DNA from 4 places in the Mesorhizobium sp. M0676 genome. Region 1 is predicted to be linked to each of the others. Evidence: riboswitches for the same ligand, from Rfam matches in the RefSeq annotation. Region 1 holds a riboswitch; each other region holds the start of a gene.
The links. Region 1 has a riboswitch for cobalamin ahead of NKI35_RS05280 (aromatic ring-hydroxylating oxygenase subunit alpha). Riboswitches for the same ligand answer to the same signal wherever they lie in the genome.

Region 1 (4,484 bases):
ATGCTTGGCAAGACAAAGACCCGCGAACACCGCCTGCGTCGGCGACCGTTGCGGCGAAGTCGACCGGCTCAAGCCTCGATTTCGAGCGCCGACAATGGTTTCGAGCAGCAGGCAAGGATAAAACCGTCATCGATCTCGTGGTCGAGGATGCCGCCATTGTGGCTCATCTCGACTTCGCCGGAGACCTTCTTCACCTTGCAGGTGCCGCACAGGCCGAACTCGCAGGCGGCGGGAATCCGCACGCCCGAGCTGCGCGCTGTCTGCAGCACGGTCTGGCCGGCGACGCAGCCGGCGTCGACCTCCGAAAGCGAGAAGCGGATCGGCGTCACGGCTTCGACAGGTGCAGCGATGCCGTCCTCGACCGGGGAGGCAAACGGCGCCGGAATTTCCTCCACCACAGGCGCGGCAAAGCTCTCCTGATGGTATTTCGTCATGTCGAAGCCGGCGGCATCCAGCATGCCGCGCACGGCGCGCATGAACGGATCGGGACCGCAGCAGAAGATTTCGCGCTCGCGGAAATCCGGAGCCAGCAAGGGCAGCCGGATCGCATCGATGCGGCCCATATGGCCGTACCAGCCTTCGCGGCTGGAACGTTCCTCGATCATGAAGCCGAGCGACAGGCCGGGCATATGGCCGCCGAGCAGTTCGAGTTCCTTGCGGAAGATGATCTCTTCGGCACGCCGCGCGCAGTTGACGAAACCGACATCGGTCCATGGCGCGCAGTCGTTCAGCCAGCGCAGCATCGACATCATCGGCGTCACGCCGGAGCCAGCCGAGATGAACAGGTATTTGGCCGCCGGGTGGCTGTGCAACGAGAAGTCGCCGGCCGGTCCGTAGGCCTTGACGTGCGAGCCGGGTGCCAGATGGTCGAACATCCAGCGCGTGCCGATGCTGCCGGCCTGCGCCTTGACCGTCACCGCGATCGAAAACGGCCGCGACGGCGACGACGACAGCGTATAGGTGCGCATCAGCGGCCCGTCCGGTGTCGGCAGTTCCAGCGTCAGGAACTGGCCCGGCTTGTAGCGGAACCAGGTCTGGTTGTCGGAGCGGAAGGTGAAGGTCTTGACGTCAGGCGCCTCGTCGCTGACGCCGATCACTTCCAGCACCTGCAGCCTATCGTTCCACGGCGCCATCTGGTCGAGATGGCGATAGAGCCCAAGATCCGTCATCGCATTCATCCTCTGGTCCCTCTTCGCCTGCTCCAGCTCACGCGACGCTGCGCAGCGCCGGCCGGCCGCCTTCGGCAAGGCGCGGGCCGATGAAGGCCGCGTACCATTCGACGAACTGGATCACGCCGCCCTCATGCAGCTCCGAATAGGGGCCGGGCTCATAGGCCGGGGACAGGATGCCGAAGGCGTTCTCCTCGACGATGCGGCGGTCCTGGTCGTTGGTCTCGGTCCAGACATGGGTCAGTTCTTCAAGGTTGTAGTCGACGCCCTCGACCGCATCCTTGTGCACCAGCCACTTGGTCGTCACCGCGGTTTCGGTGGCGCTGATCGGCAGCACCCGGAAGGTGACCGCATGGTCGATCAGGATGTGGTTCCAGGTCGTCGGATAGTGATAGTGCATTAAGGTGCCGATGCGGTCGGCGGCAACAGTGTCGGACAGGTTCTTCGTCACCGCGCGCTTTCCCGACATCGTGTAGCTGACGGCATCGCGCAGCAGCGGCGCGCGGGTGGCGCGGTATTGCCCGGCCGGATCGATGCGGAACTTGCTCGGCAGGCCCGCCGCCTCGCATTTCGCCCAGTGCGCCAGCATCTCCGGATCGCTGTCGGCGCCCTGCACGCCGGTCACCGTCGGCGCTTCGGGGAATGTCTTGCAGAGCTCCGGATGATTGCCGGCGCAGTGATAGCATTCGCGGTTGTTTTCCCAGACCAGCTTCCAGTTGCCCTTCTCGATGATGGTGCTCTCGAAGGCGACCTTGGCTTCATTCAGCCGGTGCGGCTTGAGGTAGGGCTCTATCATGGCGCGCATCGGCGCAAAGTCGGCAGGTTCTTTTGCCAGGCAGATGAAGATGTAGCCGCCGACGCTCTCGCAGGCGACGGGCTTCAGGCCGAACTGGCTCTTGTCGAAGCCTTCGGCCATCTGGCGGGCAAACAGCAGCCGGCCGTCAAGCTCGTAGGTCCACTGGTGATAGGGGCAGACAAGCTTTGCCGCCATGCCCTTCTCAGTGTTGCAGACACGGCTGCCGCGATGGCGGCAGGAATTGTGAAAGGCGTTGATGTTGCCCTTCTGGTCGCGGACCAGCACCACCGGATAATCGCCGATCTGCACGGTGATATAGCTGCCGGGCTTCGGCAGTTCGCAATCATGGCCGATGAACAGCCAGTCGCGATACCAGATGAGCTCCATGTCGAGCTTGAAATAGTCCGGGTCGGTGTAGAAGGGCTGTTCCAGCGAAAAGCCTTGCTTGCGGCCGTTCAGGAGCCTCAGCATGTCGTTGCGCGTATCCATAGTTCTGTCCTCGTGGTTAAGGACTGAACTTGGTGGTGATGGAGGAAGGATCGGACGCAGGCCGGCGCGGCGCCGGACATGCACTATCCACCTCTTGACCGCCCACCGCGATCAGTCGAGTCTAGGCATCTCGGGCTGGTTTCCGGGCTCTGGAGTTGTCCTTGCGGACCATCGCGACACCTTCCCAGGCTGCTGCCCAGTGGTCTCCCGTTGCGACTTCAACTCCACCACCGTTGCGGGGGCAGCGCCGGATTCTGACCGGCTTCCCAATTCTCCGCTGCGTCGTCACGAAGCGGCACCTGAGATGCGATCATCTAATCACGGCAGCGATCGCGACGTCGGAATGAAAGCGACATCATATCCATGCGGCGCGACACGCGCGGCATACGCCCCGCCGACCACCGAAGGGCTGAGATCCTGTCTTGCGGCGCTATCATCGCCGTTTCGAATCGCTGCGGATCCAGTTCCGATCGGGGGCAAAAAGGGCTCAACGGTATCGAGAAGTTACTATTAGCAATCTCTAATCGAACCGAACGGTTCGTTTCTGTTGACAATGCGTGCAGGACGGTGTGAACGACGGTCCGGAAACCGACACCGGAGCGAACCACTCGGTTCGACATAAGCAACTGAAAACAATACAGTAAACAGCCATGAAGGAACTTCCTGGCACAATTTCAAGGTGCAGGACCGTGGTCCACACGGAACAACTTCGTGATTGGAAACCAGCCTATGGCTTTCCCACATCGGGGCTGTCCGAACGACGCGAATTCCTCCCAAGACACGCCGCTAAACGGACAGTCAAACTGGAGTACTAAAAATGAAAAAGATCATCCTCACTGCCGCAGCCGTTTTGGCGATCACCGGCAGCGCCTTCGCCGGTAGCGACAATTACGGTTCCAATGGTGCGAACCAGCCAGCCGTCTCGGTGGACAGCTCGTATACGGCTTCCATTCAGAAGCCGGCGCACGCTGACAAGCAGCCTGTCGTTCAGGGCGCCGACCGCGACCTCTACGGCAATCGCTGATCCCGACCAAAAGAAGGGCAGCTATCCCGCCCTTCTTGGGATCTCAAAAAATTCAGGAGTGTTTGAAATGAAAAAGATCATCCTTGCTGCCGCCGCCGTTTTGGCCATCTCCGGCAGCGCTTTCGCCGGCAGCGACAACTACGGTTCGAACGGCGCCAACCAGCCTGCGATTACGTCGACCGATAGTGGCCATACGGCTTCGGTTGAGAAGTCGGCTCCAGCCGAGCAGGCGCCTGCCCACGGTGCCGACCGTAACCTTTTCGGCCGCTAAAAGCCGGTTTCCAGCACGTGGCGGGCTTATCCGCTGCAGCTGGCGGCATCAGAAAAATTCAGGAGACTAAAATGAAGAAGATCGTTCTTGCCACCGCAGCCGTTCTGGCTGTTTCGAGCGCTGCCTTTGCCGGCAGCGACAATTATGGCTCCAATGGCGCCAACCAGCCGGCCGCTGCCGTCGACACCACCCGCACTTCGTCGACCGGCACCAACTCGGCGGTCTACAAGCTGCTGAACTCGTCGAACGACCAACAGAAGTTCGTTCCTCAGAGCAGCGACAGGGATCGGTTCGGCAACAACTAACAGCCGAAGCTTAAAAAAAGAGCGGCGGGCCTGGCCCGCCGCTCTTTTTTCATGCCTGTACGACGCAGCTATCTCAAGCCGCCTTCACTTCCACCGGCTTGAGCGAGAAGGAGTGCCCATCGGCGTCGAAGATGTGCAGGTCCCCGGCATCCGCGGTCAGTCGCAGCTTTGCCCCGCGCTTGACCTCGACATTGCCGGGCAGCTTGGTCACCAACGGCAGGTCGGCGCGGCCGATATCGACATAGACAAGCTGCACCTCGCCGAGTTGCTCGACATAGTCCACCACGCCCTCGAAAAGATATTCCGCGCCGGTGGCGGCCGACAGATCCTCCGGCCGCACGCCGAAGCTGACTGCCGCACCCTTTGCTGACGCCGGCGTTGCGATCGGCACCGTTGCCTTGCGGCCGCCGACATGGCTGACGATTGTCGG
Region 2 (4,484 bases), on a different contig from region 1:
CCCAGGCGGCTTCGGCCGCCTTAATGTCGCGCTTCAGATCCTGCGTCTCCCAGGTGAAACCCTCGCCCATCGTGTGCCAGACGACGCGGTCGCCAAACGCCGCGAAGGCATCCTTCTCGCCGGTGTGCCATTTGCCCTTGATGAACTGGACCATTCCGACGCGCTTGCCATAGCCGAGCATGCGCAGCGCCAGCCCGAAGGCAGCCGTGGTCTTGCCCTTGCCGGGTCCGGTGTTGACGATCAGCAGCCCCTTCTCGACCGTCTTTTCCGCGACCTCGGCGTCCTGCACCGCCTTGCGCTTGGCCATCTTGGCGCGATGGCGCTCTTCGTCTTTTGTGTCGATATCGGTCATCTCATTTCACCTTGAGCGGCAGCCCCGCCACCATCAGAAGCACCATATCAGCTACGACCGCGATCTGCTGGTTGAGCCGGCCGGCGGCATCGCGGAACCGGCGTGCCAGCGCATTGTCGGGCACAATGCCTTGTCCGACTTCGTTGGAGACCACGAACCACGGTCCGCGCGGCCGCGAAAGCACATCGGCCAGCCGCCGGCACTCCCCCTCCAGATCATGATCGGCCAGCATATGATTGGTCAGCCACAGCGTCAGGCAGTCGACAAGCACCGGCTGGTTGTCCGGCAATGCCTCGATCGCACCTGCAAGATCAAGCGGGGCATCGATGGTCGCCCATCCCTCGCCGCGGCGCGAGCGGTGCTGCGCGATGCGCTCGCGCATTTCGCCGTCATAGGCTTGCGCGGTGGCGATATAAGCCCATGGCGGCGGCAACGCCGTCGCCAAACTTTCGGCATGCACGCTCTTGCCGGAGCGCGCACCGCCGATGATGAAGGTCAAACTGCGATCAGGCAAAGGTGTCGCGCAGGCTGGTCGCGGTGCCGGTGAAGCGCGCGCGCACTATGCCGACAACCGCGCCGAGCACCACCCAGAACACCAGATTGGTCAGCGTCACCGCCACCACGAACTGATGATGCAGGCCCTCCGGGATCGGCGTTACAAAACTGTCAGGCTGCGGCGCGCCGACAATATGCGGGGCGACGATCAGGACGACGGCGAGCACGGTCAGGGGCGCCGACGTGCGGAAGGTGATAAGGGCAAGACCGATCGCCGTTGCCATCACCGTTGCCCACCACCAGATCTGGCGCTGCATGAGATCGGCCGCCGGCATTGCCGGCAGTTCCGGCGGCAGGCCGAGTCCCGGCGCCAGCGTGAAAACGGCAAAGCCGGCCAGACCCCAGAACACGCCCTGGCGCCAGCTGCCGATGCCACCGGCGAACTCGGAAACCGCCACCAGGACCACCGCGAAGCCGATGCCGGTGACGATATTGGCGACGACACTGAAGGCGAAGCGCTCGAAGCCGTCGGCCGGCGCCCAGCCTTCGTCCTCCGCCGGCGCGGCTGCTTCAGCCGGTGTTGCGCTGCTCACCGCATTTTCCGCCGGCGCGGCGGTGCTCATGGCATTGGTGTCCGTAGCGTTGGCGGCGGGCACCGCGGCATGCTGATGCTCGTGGCCGCCACCAGCCTTTTCGTAGACCTCCGCCTTGAGGATCAGCGGCACGGTGGCGTAGGCCTGCATGCAGGCGAGAGCGACACCGGCCACGAGCCCTGCGATCGCCGCGATGAACACGACGTTGCGAAACAGGTTCATGATGTCAGATCCTCGTCAGTGGCAGGGAAACGCCATCGAATGGCGATAGTCGTGCGCCGCATTGTGGACCGCATCGATGTGCGAGAAACCGACAACGCCGACGACGAAAATCCCCAGAAACGCGCTAAGCACGAGCTGCATGAAGCGCGACTGCGAGGAGACGGAAGCGCCGAGGGAGACGGAAGCGGAATTCATATCTTGTCCTTTCGCCCTCCACCCGAGGGCATCGAAGTCAGTTCCCTGTCGCCGGCAGGTCTCCTGGCTCGCGGATCAGCGCCCTTCCCCACCTTCCCGAAGAAAAAATCCCCAGTGGCTTGGAGAGGACTACCGCACACAGTTGCGGGGGCAGCCACGGCATTGGGCAACAAGTCAGCCCTCACCGCATTCCCTCTTGGTCCCTAACGGAACCGACGACATGCATGACTATAGGCTGAAACGGCCGCATCCGGCAAACCAAATTCCGCCGGCCAACAGCGCGAATGCGCCATGCGGCGTTACGGGTTCAACGCGGTGATCCGTTCGGCAACCAGCCGCTGCAGCCGCCACAGATGGCGATCATGAATGCCGCGCTCTTCAAGGTTTTTCACCGTGTTGTAGAGATAGTCGGCGCCCGACCCCCAGTGCCCGCAGGACGTGGCCAGCCTTTCGACGACCTTGCCCTCGTCGAGCGGGCCGGAATAGGTCAGGCCGTTGCGGTTGATGACGAAGGCCAATGCCCTGAGCGGTCCGGCCTCGCTTGCAAGCTTCAGCATGCGCGGCCGGTAGCTTGTCGGCTTCAGCGTGATTTCGCGCCGGAAAAGCCGGCCCAACTGCCCGCGCCGGTTACTGTCGGTCAGCCGGAAGGCGACGCCCTTGCATTGTCCGCCACGGTCCAGCGCCATCATCAAGCCGGGGCTGTCCTTGGTGCCGCGCCAGCGCGTCATGTTCATGCAAAAGGACCGATGCCAGCCGCGCGCCAAGGCAACGCGGTCCTCGACATAATCTATTTCCGGTTTCCAGATCAGCGATCCATAGCCGAACAGCCATAGCGGTTCGCTGTCCGGGAGTTCGACCTGCAATTCATCCAGCAGCGCGTCATAGTCGGCTTCATCGAGATGCATCGCGTCCGGATCCGGCCCGGGGTCCCTGATCTCGCGCCAGCAGCGCGCGACCAGCTCCGGCGTAAGCGACATCTGTCGTGCGGCCACTTTCCGAATCCCCCCAATTTCCGAATGTCCCATGTCCACGACATGATTATGCGCCGCGCCTGCAACCGGCAATGCGGCACTCTGATTGACAAACGATTTGCCGGGGTGTCGGCTGACGCTTCATAGGAAGCCAGCCATGCATCCCAGCCCGAGCGAGCGCGACCCCTATAACGGCCTGAGCCGGGCCGAACCGACGCTACCGTCGTCGGCCTATTGGGATAGCGAGGCTTACCAGCGCGATCTCGACGCCATCTGGCACAAAAGCTGGCTGCTCGTCTGCCGCGAGGCCGACCTCGCCCAGCCGCTGGCGTTCAGGACATTCCGCGTCGGCACGCAGGAAATCGTCATTCTGCGGGACGAGACCGGCGAGTTGCGCGCCTTCCACAACACCTGCCGGCATCGCGGCTCGCAGCTTTGCCAGGAAAGCGAGGGCCGGCTGAAAGCGCGGCTCATCACTTGCCCTTACCATGCCTGGTCCTACTCGCTGCGCGGCGATCTCGTGCGCGTTCCCTCGAAATCGCTGCCAGATGGTTTCGACAAGGCAGATCATCCGCTCTACCGGGTGGCGCTGTCGGTGTGGCGCGGCTTTGTCTTTGTGAACCTTCAGCAGGCTGCGGCCGGCTCCGCCGGGACCTCCTTCGATCCCGCATCCGGCGACCTCGCCAACTGGCCGCTGGAACCGCTGGTATCAGGGCATGTCCTGCGCAAGGTGATGAACTGCAACTGGAAGATCTTCTGGGAGAACTTCAACGAGTGCCTGCATTGCCCGGGCGTCCACAAGGACCTGTCTCGGCTGGTGCCGATATACGGCCGCGGCCTGATGAGCCGGCACGACGACCCCGACTGGGTCCGCCATGCCGACAATGACGCGCCGGAGTTTTCGGGTGGCCTGCGCGCCGGCGCCGAGACCTGGTCGCGCGACGGACATGCCCATGGCCCGGTCTTACCGGGCCTGACGCCAGCCGAGCGTGCGGCCGGACAGACCTATGCCACCAGCCTGCCCTCGATGTTCATCGTCGGCCATGTCGATTATGTCAGGACGGTGCGACTGATGCCGCTCGGTCCCGAACAGACCGAACTCACCGCCGAATGGCTGTTCGCGCCCGAGGCGCTCGCCGAGACCGACATCGACAATGTCGTCGCCTTCGGTACCCAGGTGCTGGAGGAGGATGCCGCGATCTGCGAGGTCAACAGAAAGGCCTGCGCTCGATGCGTCACGCGGCCGGCGTGCTGATGCCGGAGGAGTATGATCTGCATCGCTTCCACAAGTGGGTGCGCGAGCGGCATGCGGCCTCCTGATCAAAGCGACTTCGGCAGATAGCGCCAGGTGATAAAGCCGCAAACCGCGGCCAGAATGCCCAGCGTCACGAACACCGAGCCGAGGCCGAAAAACGCCAGCACCACCGAATAGACCAGCGGCGGCGTCAGCTCGGAAAAGTCGAGATAGGTGCGGTAGACCGCGGCCATCTGCGCCCGCTCATAGGACCGCACCGAGCGCATGAAGGCGGTCGAGCCCAGTGCATCGAGCGCGATGGTGAAGAAGGCGCCGCAGAGCAGGAAAAAGCCCGTAAGCAGCGGCGCGGTAGTGCCGACCGCGCCCGCCGCAAGCAGCGTCGCCGACATCGCGAAATAGGC
Region 3 (4,484 bases), on a different contig from region 1:
GGAAATTGCACATTTGCGCCGAGTGGCTCATTTCCAAGAGTGTGATCGGTTTGGCATATTCCCGGCCGACATCCGCCAGCCGGCAACTCCCCACACGGTGAGGAAGAGAAGCCTCACGCCTGCACTTTCTGCCGGAGCGCGCGTGCTGCAGCGACCATGTTAATGAGGGCAGGGCGGACCTCCTCCCATTTGCGTGTTTTGAGGCCACAGTCCGGGTTTATCCACAGTTGGCCGTCGGACAGTCGCTCGCGGGCAAGCATGACTAAGTCCGAAATCTCGCCGACTTCCGGGACGCGTGGTGAGTGAATATCATAGACGCCAGGACCGATTTCGTTCGGATATTTGGAGCTCGTGAAGGCGTCCAACAGTTCCATCTTCGAGCGCGACGTCTCAATCGAAATGACATCCGCATCCATTCCAGCGATCGCGTGAATGATCTCGTTGAACTCCGAATAGCACATGTGGGTATGAATTTGAGTCGCGTCCTTTACACCCGTTGAAGCGATCCGGAAACATTCGACAGCCCAGTCGAGATAGACTTTCCAGTCAGATTGGCGCAGTGGCAATCCTTCGCGAAACGCGGCCTCATCGATCTGGACCATCCTTGCGCCGGATCTTTCGAGATCCGTCACTTCGTCGCGGATGGCGAGCGCGATCTGGCGGCAGGCTTCGGAGCGGGGTACGTCGTCGCGAACAAAAGACCAGTTGAGAATGGTGACTGGGCCTGTGAGCATTCCCTTCACGGGCTTTTCCGTAAGCGACTGGGCGAATTGCCACCAGCGCACTGTCATCGGATTGCGCCTCGATACGTCGCCGAAAATGATGGGGGGACGCACGTAGCGCGACCCATAGCTTTGTACCCAGGCATGCTGGGTGAGCGCGAAGCCGGACAACTGCTCGCCGAAATGCTGTACCATGTCGTTTCGCTCGAACTCACCATGCACCAGCACGTCCAGCCCGATCTCTTCCTGCCAGCGAATTGCAGCCTCGATCTCCTTCTTCAGGAACGTCTCATAGTCGACATAGCTCAGCTGGCCCTTCGCATGAGCGGCCCGCGCCTTGCGTACCTGCGGCGTCTGCGGGAAGGACCCGATGGTCGTCGTCGGGAACGGCGGCAGCCCGAGTGAGCCGGCCTGGACTCTGGAGCGCTCGCCAAAAGCGCTCTCTCGTCGCTTCGCGCTGTCCTCAATGCTAGCGATCCGCCCCTGAACAAGCGGGTCATGGATCCTCGTGGATGTCACGCGCGTGGCGGCAGCCTCGGCAGACGCTTTCAACGCGCCTGCCACCGCATCCCTGCCTTGGGACAGGGCCCGGGCCAGCAAGACCAGCTCGTCGGTCTTCTGGGCCGCGAAGGCGAGCCACGACCTGATGTCCGCGTCGAGTTCCGTCTCCATGCGCAGATCAATCGGCACATGCAGCATCGAGCAAGAAGGCGCGATCTCGACGCGGTCCAAGGGCCAGCCGGCGACGATCGGTTTGATGCGGTCGAGAATGGCGGGCAGGTTCGCACGCCAGACGTTGCGGCCATCGATCAAGCCAACCGAGAGCACCAGATCCTTCGGAGCGAGCCGAGCCACCGTTTCCAGCTGCTCGGGAGCGCGCACGAGATCAATATGCAGGCCGGCCAGGGGCAGAGAAATCGCGGTTTCGAGATTGTCTCCCAGCGACCCGAAATACGTAGCCAGCATGATCTTCAGCTCGGGCGCGGCTTTCGACAGCTGGCCATAGGCGAATTCGAACGCAGCTCGTTCGTTCGGGTTCAGATCGAGGACAAGCGCTGGCTCATCGATCTGCACCCAGTCGGCTCCCGACAGCTTCAGCCTCTCCAGAAGCTGCTCGTAAACCGGCAGCAGCCGCGGTAGGAGCGCGATGGGACCGAACCCCTCGGCAGGCGATTTCGCCAGCTTGAGGAAGGTGATGGGTCCAAGGATGACTGGGCGTGTGTGAATGCCGAGAGCTTTAGCCTCGAGGAAGTAATCGACCGGCTTCGATGACGAGAGGGCGAACGTCTGATCATCATCGAGTTCCGGCACAATGTAGTGGTAGTTGGTGTCAAACCACTTGGTCATTTCCATCGCGGTTACACCAGGTCCATGAGCCTCCACCTGGTAACCAGCGTGTCCACAATCCTCCGTCTGACCCTGGTTGCCGCGCGCCATTGCGAAGTAGATGTCAAGTGGGACCTCGCCGCTATTCCAGCCGTAACGGGATGGAACGGCCCCGACCATGGCTGCGGTGTCGAGCACATGGTCGTAAAGCGAGAAGTCGTTCGACGGGATTTTCGACACGCCGCGATCGCGCTGCTCTTCCCAGCTAGCGGCACGGAGCGCCTTCGACGTCGTGAGAAGGTCGCCAGCGGACGATGTTCCGGACCAGTAGCTTTCAAGCGCGAATTTCAGTTCTCGCCGACGACCGAAGCGCGGCACGCCGAGCGTTGCTACAGGAATTTGCTGAGAGACAGTCATGTCATACCCCGATGATTGGGGCGTCGGTGACAAGGAAGGCGCTAGCAGGCCGGCATCAACGCCGGGTTGCAGCGGCCACCGAGACACCCCGCCCGTGGACGTAATTCGCGTGGCAGGTCTCCTGGCTCGCGGGGTCATAGCCTCTACCCGTCTTCCTGAGGGTATTCGCCTCAGTGACGTGACTGGGGTTGGCTCGCCGCTAACAGTTGCGGGGGCAGCGCCGGCATCGCACCGGCTTCCCTCTTAGCTCCGCTGCGGCAGCGCCGCACGCGAGAACCACGACACGCAGACAATCACAGCAGTTCGCTCTTTTGTCAATGACGCATAACGAAATGTTTATGTCGCTATGTGATCGCGCTTTTACGCCTTTGTCTAGCATTGTGAAATATTCAGTCTGCTGCCCGCATTCGGCATCGTGGGACGTGATCGCAAGTCAAGTCCGACGGACGCCGCGAGTTCTCCGTTACCTCAGGAACCTTACTGGCCTTCCCCAAGCTGAGCTTCTGGAAAATGCTGGTGACGATCTGGATGACGGTGAATGCCGTCATGGCAAGCACGCCTTGCACCGCTCCTCCAGCGAGCTTCACGGCAGCAGCATGGGTCAGTTCTCCGAAGCGAGTGGCTGTCGCTATCAGCGAGCTTTGACACAGTTCCGCCACTGCGGTCATCGCGTCAGTAGGGCGGCTGGTTAGTTGCCGGCGCATCTACAGCAACCCAGCCCCTTCCGCCTCGCGGCGCAAATTCTGCCTTGGCCTTGGGCCGATCTGCTGGATCACCAGGCCGGCCGCCAGCGAGCCAAGGTCGCCGCAGGTCTTGAGGTTGCGGCCCTGCGTGTAGCCATGCAGGAAACCGGCGGCGTAGAGGTCGCCGGCGCCGGTGGTGTCGACCAACTCCTTGATGGCGGTCGCCTCGATGACCACGGTCTCGTCGCCGCGCACGATCACCGAGCCTTTTGCGGAACGGGTGACGGCGGCAATCTTGCAGTCCTTGCGGATCTGAGCCAGCGCCTCGTCGAAGGATTTTGTCTGGTAGAGCGACTTGATCTCGTGGCTGTTGGCAAAGACGATGTCGACAGTGCCCGAGCGCATCAGCTCGAGGAACTCGTCCCGGTAGCGGTCGACGCAGAACGAATCCGACAACGTCATCGACACTTCGCGTCCGGCCTCGTGTGCGAGCTTCGCCGTCTGCCGGATCGCCTCCTTGGCGCGCGGCGGATCCCACAAATAGCCCTCGAAATAGGTAACCTTGGCGCCGGATGCCTTGTCGGCCTCGACATCCTCAGGGCCAAGCTCGACGCAGGCGCCGAGATAGGTGTTCATCGAGCGCTCGCCGTCGGGCGTGACGAAGATCATAGAGCGCGCCGTCGGCGGCTCGCCCTTGAGCGGCCTGGTGTCGAAGGCGACACCCTGTGCATGGATATCGTGCGCATAGATTTCGCCCAGCGCATCGTTGGAGACCTTGCCGAAGAAGGCGGCGCGTCCGCCGAAGCTGGCTACGCCGGCCGCCGTGTTGCCGGCACTGCCGCCGGAGGCCTCGATCGCCGGGCCCATGCGGCTGTAGAGCAGTTCGGCGCGGCGCGTGTCGATCAGGTTCATCGCGCCCTTGATGATGCCGTTGATCTCGAGGAATGCCTCGTCGCACTGGGCGATGATGTCGACAATGGCATTGCCGATGCAAAGCACGTCATAATCCGGCATCAATGTCTCCGCCAAAAAACCCGAGCCGGCTTCTCGCCACGCCTGCCAGGCGCGGGTCTGCCCGGTGGAAATGGGCTTTCCGCTTGCCAATCCGTTCGCCGGCGGCTCTCACGGGGCGGCGAGTCCTGCCTCGCGACGCAATTCGTCCGCCCTGTCTGTCTTCTCCCAGGTGAAATCAGGCTCTTCACGGCCGAAATGGCCATAGGTCGCTGTATTGCGATATATAGGGCGTAAGAGATCAAGCATCTTGATAATGCCTTTCGGTCTGAGATCGAACAACTCAAGAATGAGGCGCTCGATCCTGCTTTCCTCAACCCTGGCT
Region 4 (4,484 bases), on a different contig from region 1:
CGCCCCAACGCATCCAGCAGCGCACGCGGCGTTTCTGGAATCCCGTCAACGCGATAGCCCTGCTCCTTCAGGTCATGCAGCATGGCCAGCACGCTGGACGGCACATCCAGGCCCACTGCATAGCCAGTGCGGCCGGGCGCGCTCGGATAGTCCGGAATGAGGATCGCCAACTTACGCGTCGCGCGGGGCGTCTGCTGCAACCGTGTGAACGCCGCTAGCCTGTCCGCCACTTGCGCCACGCGATCCGGTTCCGGCCGGTTTGCAAAGGCGCGGTGGCCGAGCGCGGGGTCGGTCTCGCTCTCGCCCTTGAAGGAAATTGCGCCGGCGAGGATACGGCCGTCGAGTTCGGGCAGCACGACATGCATGGCGAGGTCGGCGGGCGCCAGGCCGCGCTGGTTGTTGTCCCAGACGTAGCGGCGGGTGGTGGCGACGATGACCTGGAAGACAGGCACGCCGGCGCGGTCGAAGAGCGTTTCGACGCCCGGTTCGGCGCCGGAAGCGAAGGCGGTTGCGGTGATGATGGCGGTGGGCTTGAGCGTGGCCAGCGCGGTTCCGACGAAGGCCAGGGAGGTCGGGTCTTTGAGGCTGGAGACGAAGATCGGGATCGGTCTCATGCCGCGCTGGCGGAGTGCATCAAAGAGGGCATCGATTGGCGCGACATCGGCGGCCAGCAGCATCGAGCGGTAGAATAGGATGGGGATGATGGGAAGGTTGATGTTGTCTGCGCCGAGTTCCCGCCCACCCCCCTCTGTCCTGCCGGACATCTCCCCCGCAAGGGGGCAGATTGTGCTCTCATAAATGTTTTCGCCAATCGCAGACCTTGCGGAGATCTCCAAAGGAGCAGGAGAGGAGCCGCCTTTGGTAACGGCTGATCTCCCCCCTTGCGGGGGAGATGTCCGGCAGGACAGAGGGGGGTGTGAAGGAACGCCGACATCGGCAAAATTCAACTTGCCTACGACGCCGCGGCCTGGCTCGTAGTAGCCAGCTTTCGGCACGCTAACCGGGTCAGCCGCCCCCGCATCCCGTCCCGCCAGCCCCGCCAATCTTTGCATCAGCGCTGCCATATTCTCCGGCCCGCCCTCGCGGAAATAGCCCAGCAGGCCGTCCAGCTCCTCGCGCGGCAGCGTCGAGGCTTCGATCAGCCTGAGATCCTCGTCGTGGCTCTCGCCCGGCAGCAGCGCCAGCTTGATGCCGTTCGCACGGGCAGTCGCGGCAAGCTGGTCGCAGCCATAGCGCCACCAGTCGTAGCCGCCGAGGATGCGCACCAAAATCACCTTGGCGTGGCGGGCGACGCTGTCGATCCAGAGGTCCACGGACATGGGATGGCGCAGGTCGCGCAGCGCCGCCAGCCGCATCGACGGCAGGCGGACGGCATCGGCCGTCCAGGCCGCCGCGAGGCCGGCGAGGTCGCTGTCGGTGAAGGACAGCGCCACGATATCCGCCGGCGTCTGCCGGAGATCAACTGGCTCGGCGAGATCGTCGAGCGAGGCGGAGGTCGTGGCGAGTATGTGCATCGCGGCTTAGTGCGTTTCACCGTTTCACGGAACGGCGAACCGCTCTATCTCCTTGTTTTTACGCAATTCCTGTGGGAAAACCGTTTCACACTTTTCCTGGAATTGCTCCTGAGATCAGCCGGCGAGTATACGCTCGATCGCCGGGCGGTTCAGCCCCTTCAGGCCGATGACAACGAGACGCGAGCGGCGATCGTCCTCGGCCGTCCAGGCGCGGTCATAATAATGGTTGACGCGCGGGCCGACGGCCTGCAGCAAAAGCCGCATCGGCTTGCCGCCGACATCGACGAAGCCTTTCACACGCAGCACATTCTCTTCCTCGGCAACCGTGGCGACGCGCCTGGCCAGTTCGTCCGGATTGGTGATGGAGGGGATGTCGACGATGAAGGTGTCGAAATCGTCATGCTCGTGGTCGAAGGCGCCGTCATGGTGCGATTTGCGGTTCTCGATGTCGTCCTCGACGGCGAGGCCGAGGCCGAGCAGCACCGAGGGATCGACCTTGCCATGTGCGGTCGGCACGATCTTCACGGCGCGGGCGGAATGTTCATTGATGATGGCGTTGGCGCGGGCCGAACCGGGGGCGTCCATTAGATCGCTCTTCGACAGGATGATCAAATCGGCGCAGGCGATCTGGTCCTCGAAGACTTCTTCGACCGGATCGTCGTGGTCGAGCGTCTCGTCCTGAGCGCGCTGTGCCTGCAGGGCGTCCATATCGTTGGCAACGCGGCCCTCGGCCAGCGCCGGGCCGTCTACCACGGCAATGACGCCATCGACGGTCACCCGGCTCTTCACGCTTGGCCACTGGAACGCCTGGACCAGCGGCTTGGGCAGAGCCAGGCCCGAGGTCTCGATCAGGATGTGGTCAACCTTAGGTGTCAGCGCGAGGATCTTGTCGAGGGCGGGCACGAAATCGTCGGCGACCGTGCAGCAGATGCAGCCATTGGCCAGTTCGAGGATGTTTTCCTCGGGGCAGGTGTCGATGCCGCAGCCTTTCAGGATTTCCCCGTCGATGCCGATGTCACCGAACTCGTTGACGATGATGGCAATGCGCTTGCCACCGGCGTTTTCCAGGAGATGGCGGACCAGCGTCGTCTTGCCGGCGCCGAGGAAGCCGGTGACGACGGTGCAGGGAACACGGGAGAGATTGCCGGCCGGATTTGGAGCGTTCATGGTCAGTCCTTCAGCATGTCGAGGGGTGGGATGCGGGCAACGAGGCCGCGCTTGAGGCTATCGGGCCGGCCGCGCCACGGGATGAGGCCGTCGGTCGAAGTCGCGAAGAGCTTTGCGCCGGTGACGAGGTCGGCGCCGCTGGTTGGGGCCAGATCGCCGAAGACATAGCTCCAACAGCCGTCGCGCAGGATGGCGGCGCTGAGACGGCGCCTGCAATTGCCGAGGCATTCGACGGTGCGGACACGGATATTGTCATCGGCCGCGGCGCGGCGTGTGTCGTCGGCCAGCCATTCGCCGGCGCGAGGATGGGCGTCGGAACCGGTCTCGTCGCGGCATGAAGCGCAGACGACAACCGTGACGCCGGTCAAAGCGTCGCCGTCGGCGGACGAAACATCCGCTGTGCCAGCCGAATAACTGCTGTTCTGGTCCAAAAACCGGGCTCCTTGCCCGGAAACCCGCCAGGCGATCGGATACTTTGTCTCAGACGGCAGGTCTCCTGGCTCGCGGGTCATCGCCTTGGTTAGCCGCCTTCCCGGTGTTACCCAGTGGCTTTCGGCCTTGGCTCTTCGCTTACAGTTGCGGGGACAGCCGCGGATTTGGGATTTTTTCGTCCCGCACCGCATTCCCTCTTGGCCCTTGCCGTTGCGGGCAGGGGACCGTCTGGAGCGGATTTAGGCTTTTGCAGGCAGCGGTGTCAACGCACGGCTACGACATGGCGATGTCGGCAGGGGCTGTCATGTCCCGGCTTCCGGCAGTGCCAGGATGACCTGTCGGATAGCTTGATAGCCATCGCTATAGTCCCAGTCATGACCGACAGCCAGATTCTGTCCCTCATGCCAAACCGCGTTGTCCAGAAGGACTTCGGCACTAATCAGCGTGCCCTTCAAGCCTGCCAGAAAGGTCCGGACAAAATGGCTTCCGGGGGGTACCGAAGCTGTGAACAGCTTTTCCAGCTTGGCATAGAATGCTGGATAGCCTGGTGTCAGCGAGCATAGCTCGGTTGTGGCCTGGGAAATGACCGGGCCGCTATAGATTTTCCAGCGGGCATCTTTTCGCCAGATCTTCCAACTGGCGCTGCTTCGCTGCCAAAGCTCTATTTCGGCCTGCATGTTCTCGCAGACGTGATCGGCCAGTCCCTCAATGGCCACATGGAAAACACCACGGAGAAACTTTTCAAACGCCTGGTTCAGTTCCTGTTCGCGCGTGTCGCCGAAGCCAGCAAAGGATTCAATGACCGGCTGAACATCAAGCAGCGGAGAAAAAATGTAGATTTCCAGGACCAGCCGGTCAGAACTCGTCTCGAACACCTCAGCCTCAAACCGAAGCTGCTTCGATTGGAGCATGACGTCCCTATCTCTGCGGACTGCATCTATTCCATGCGCAATGAGGGCGCCATGGATCATGTCGAGCACTTTGTCCGATGCCATTGCACAACCTACGAGGCTTATTGAGGCGTCTATGACAGACGCTGCAAGGGTTGGCCATCTCTCTCGCTAGCCAATGCCGGCCCCAGATTGCCGGCCGGCGTCACTTCGATGCGCTCAAGGCCAAGCCAGCCCTGCATCTCCTTTAGTTCCTCGAAAAGCTGTGCGGTGGTCTCAGGCGGTGCGCCTGCTTCGGCATAGGCGGCGTGGACGCGTAAGACACTCGCAGGCCGGTCGGCCTTGAGGTCGACGCGGGCGACGATCTTGTCGCCGAGCAAGAAAGGCAGCACGTAATAGCCATATTGCCGCTTGTCGGCCGGGGTGTAGATCTCGATGCGGTAGCGGAAATCGAAGAGACGCTCGGTGCGCGCGCGCTCGA

Region 2: linked by a shared signal. The riboswitch ahead of NKI35_RS21210 (CbtB domain-containing protein) and the one ahead of NKI35_RS05280 (aromatic ring-hydroxylating oxygenase subunit alpha) in region 1 are both predicted to bind cobalamin.
Region 3: linked by a shared signal. The riboswitch ahead of metE (5-methyltetrahydropteroyltriglutamate--homocysteine S-methyltransferase) and the one ahead of NKI35_RS05280 (aromatic ring-hydroxylating oxygenase subunit alpha) in region 1 are both predicted to bind cobalamin.
Region 4: linked by a shared signal. The riboswitch ahead of NKI35_RS20980 (DUF1636 family protein) and the one ahead of NKI35_RS05280 (aromatic ring-hydroxylating oxygenase subunit alpha) in region 1 are both predicted to bind cobalamin.

What each region holds. Positions count from the first base shown of each region.
Region 1 is NZ_JAMYPU010000003.1:286,034-290,517, forward strand. Features, by position in the region: gene NKI35_RS05275 (FAD-binding oxidoreductase) at 69-1,169, opposite strand; gene NKI35_RS05280 (aromatic ring-hydroxylating oxygenase subunit alpha) at 1,207-2,454, opposite strand; cobalamin riboswitch at 2,571-2,772, opposite strand; gene NKI35_RS05285 (DUF680 domain-containing protein) at 3,272-3,478, shown strand; gene NKI35_RS05290 (DUF680 domain-containing protein) at 3,546-3,749, shown strand; gene NKI35_RS05295 (DUF680 domain-containing protein) at 3,821-4,054, shown strand; gene NKI35_RS05300 (ABC transporter ATP-binding protein) at 4,128-4,484, opposite strand, start outside.
Region 2 is NZ_JAMYPU010000019.1:117,192-121,675, reverse strand. Features, by position in the region: gene cobO (cob(I)yrinic acid a,c-diamide adenosyltransferase) at 1-352, opposite strand, end outside; gene cobU (bifunctional adenosylcobinamide kinase/adenosylcobinamide-phosphate guanylyltransferase) at 354-866, opposite strand; gene NKI35_RS21215 (CbtA family protein) at 859-1,662, opposite strand; gene NKI35_RS21210 (CbtB domain-containing protein) at 1,678-1,857, opposite strand; cobalamin riboswitch at 1,894-2,089, opposite strand; gene NKI35_RS21205 (gamma-glutamylcyclotransferase) at 2,157-2,849, opposite strand; gene NKI35_RS21200 (aromatic ring-hydroxylating oxygenase subunit alpha) at 2,986-4,083, shown strand; gene NKI35_RS21195 (MFS transporter) at 4,149-4,484, opposite strand, start outside.
Region 3 is NZ_JAMYPU010000039.1:8,165-12,648, forward strand. Features, by position in the region: gene metE (5-methyltetrahydropteroyltriglutamate--homocysteine S-methyltransferase) at 114-2,465, opposite strand; cobalamin riboswitch at 2,560-2,761, opposite strand; gene NKI35_RS28255 (adenosine kinase) at 3,170-4,162, opposite strand; gene metK (methionine adenosyltransferase) at 4,271-4,484, opposite strand, start outside.
Region 4 is NZ_JAMYPU010000019.1:71,361-75,844, forward strand. Features, by position in the region: gene cobN (cobaltochelatase subunit CobN) at 1-1,514, opposite strand, end outside; gene cobW (cobalamin biosynthesis protein CobW) at 1,629-2,681, opposite strand; gene NKI35_RS20980 (DUF1636 family protein) at 2,684-3,112, opposite strand; cobalamin riboswitch at 3,151-3,357, opposite strand; gene NKI35_RS20985 (DUF6348 family protein) at 3,416-4,108, opposite strand; gene NKI35_RS20990 (winged helix-turn-helix domain-containing protein) at 4,138-4,484, opposite strand, start outside.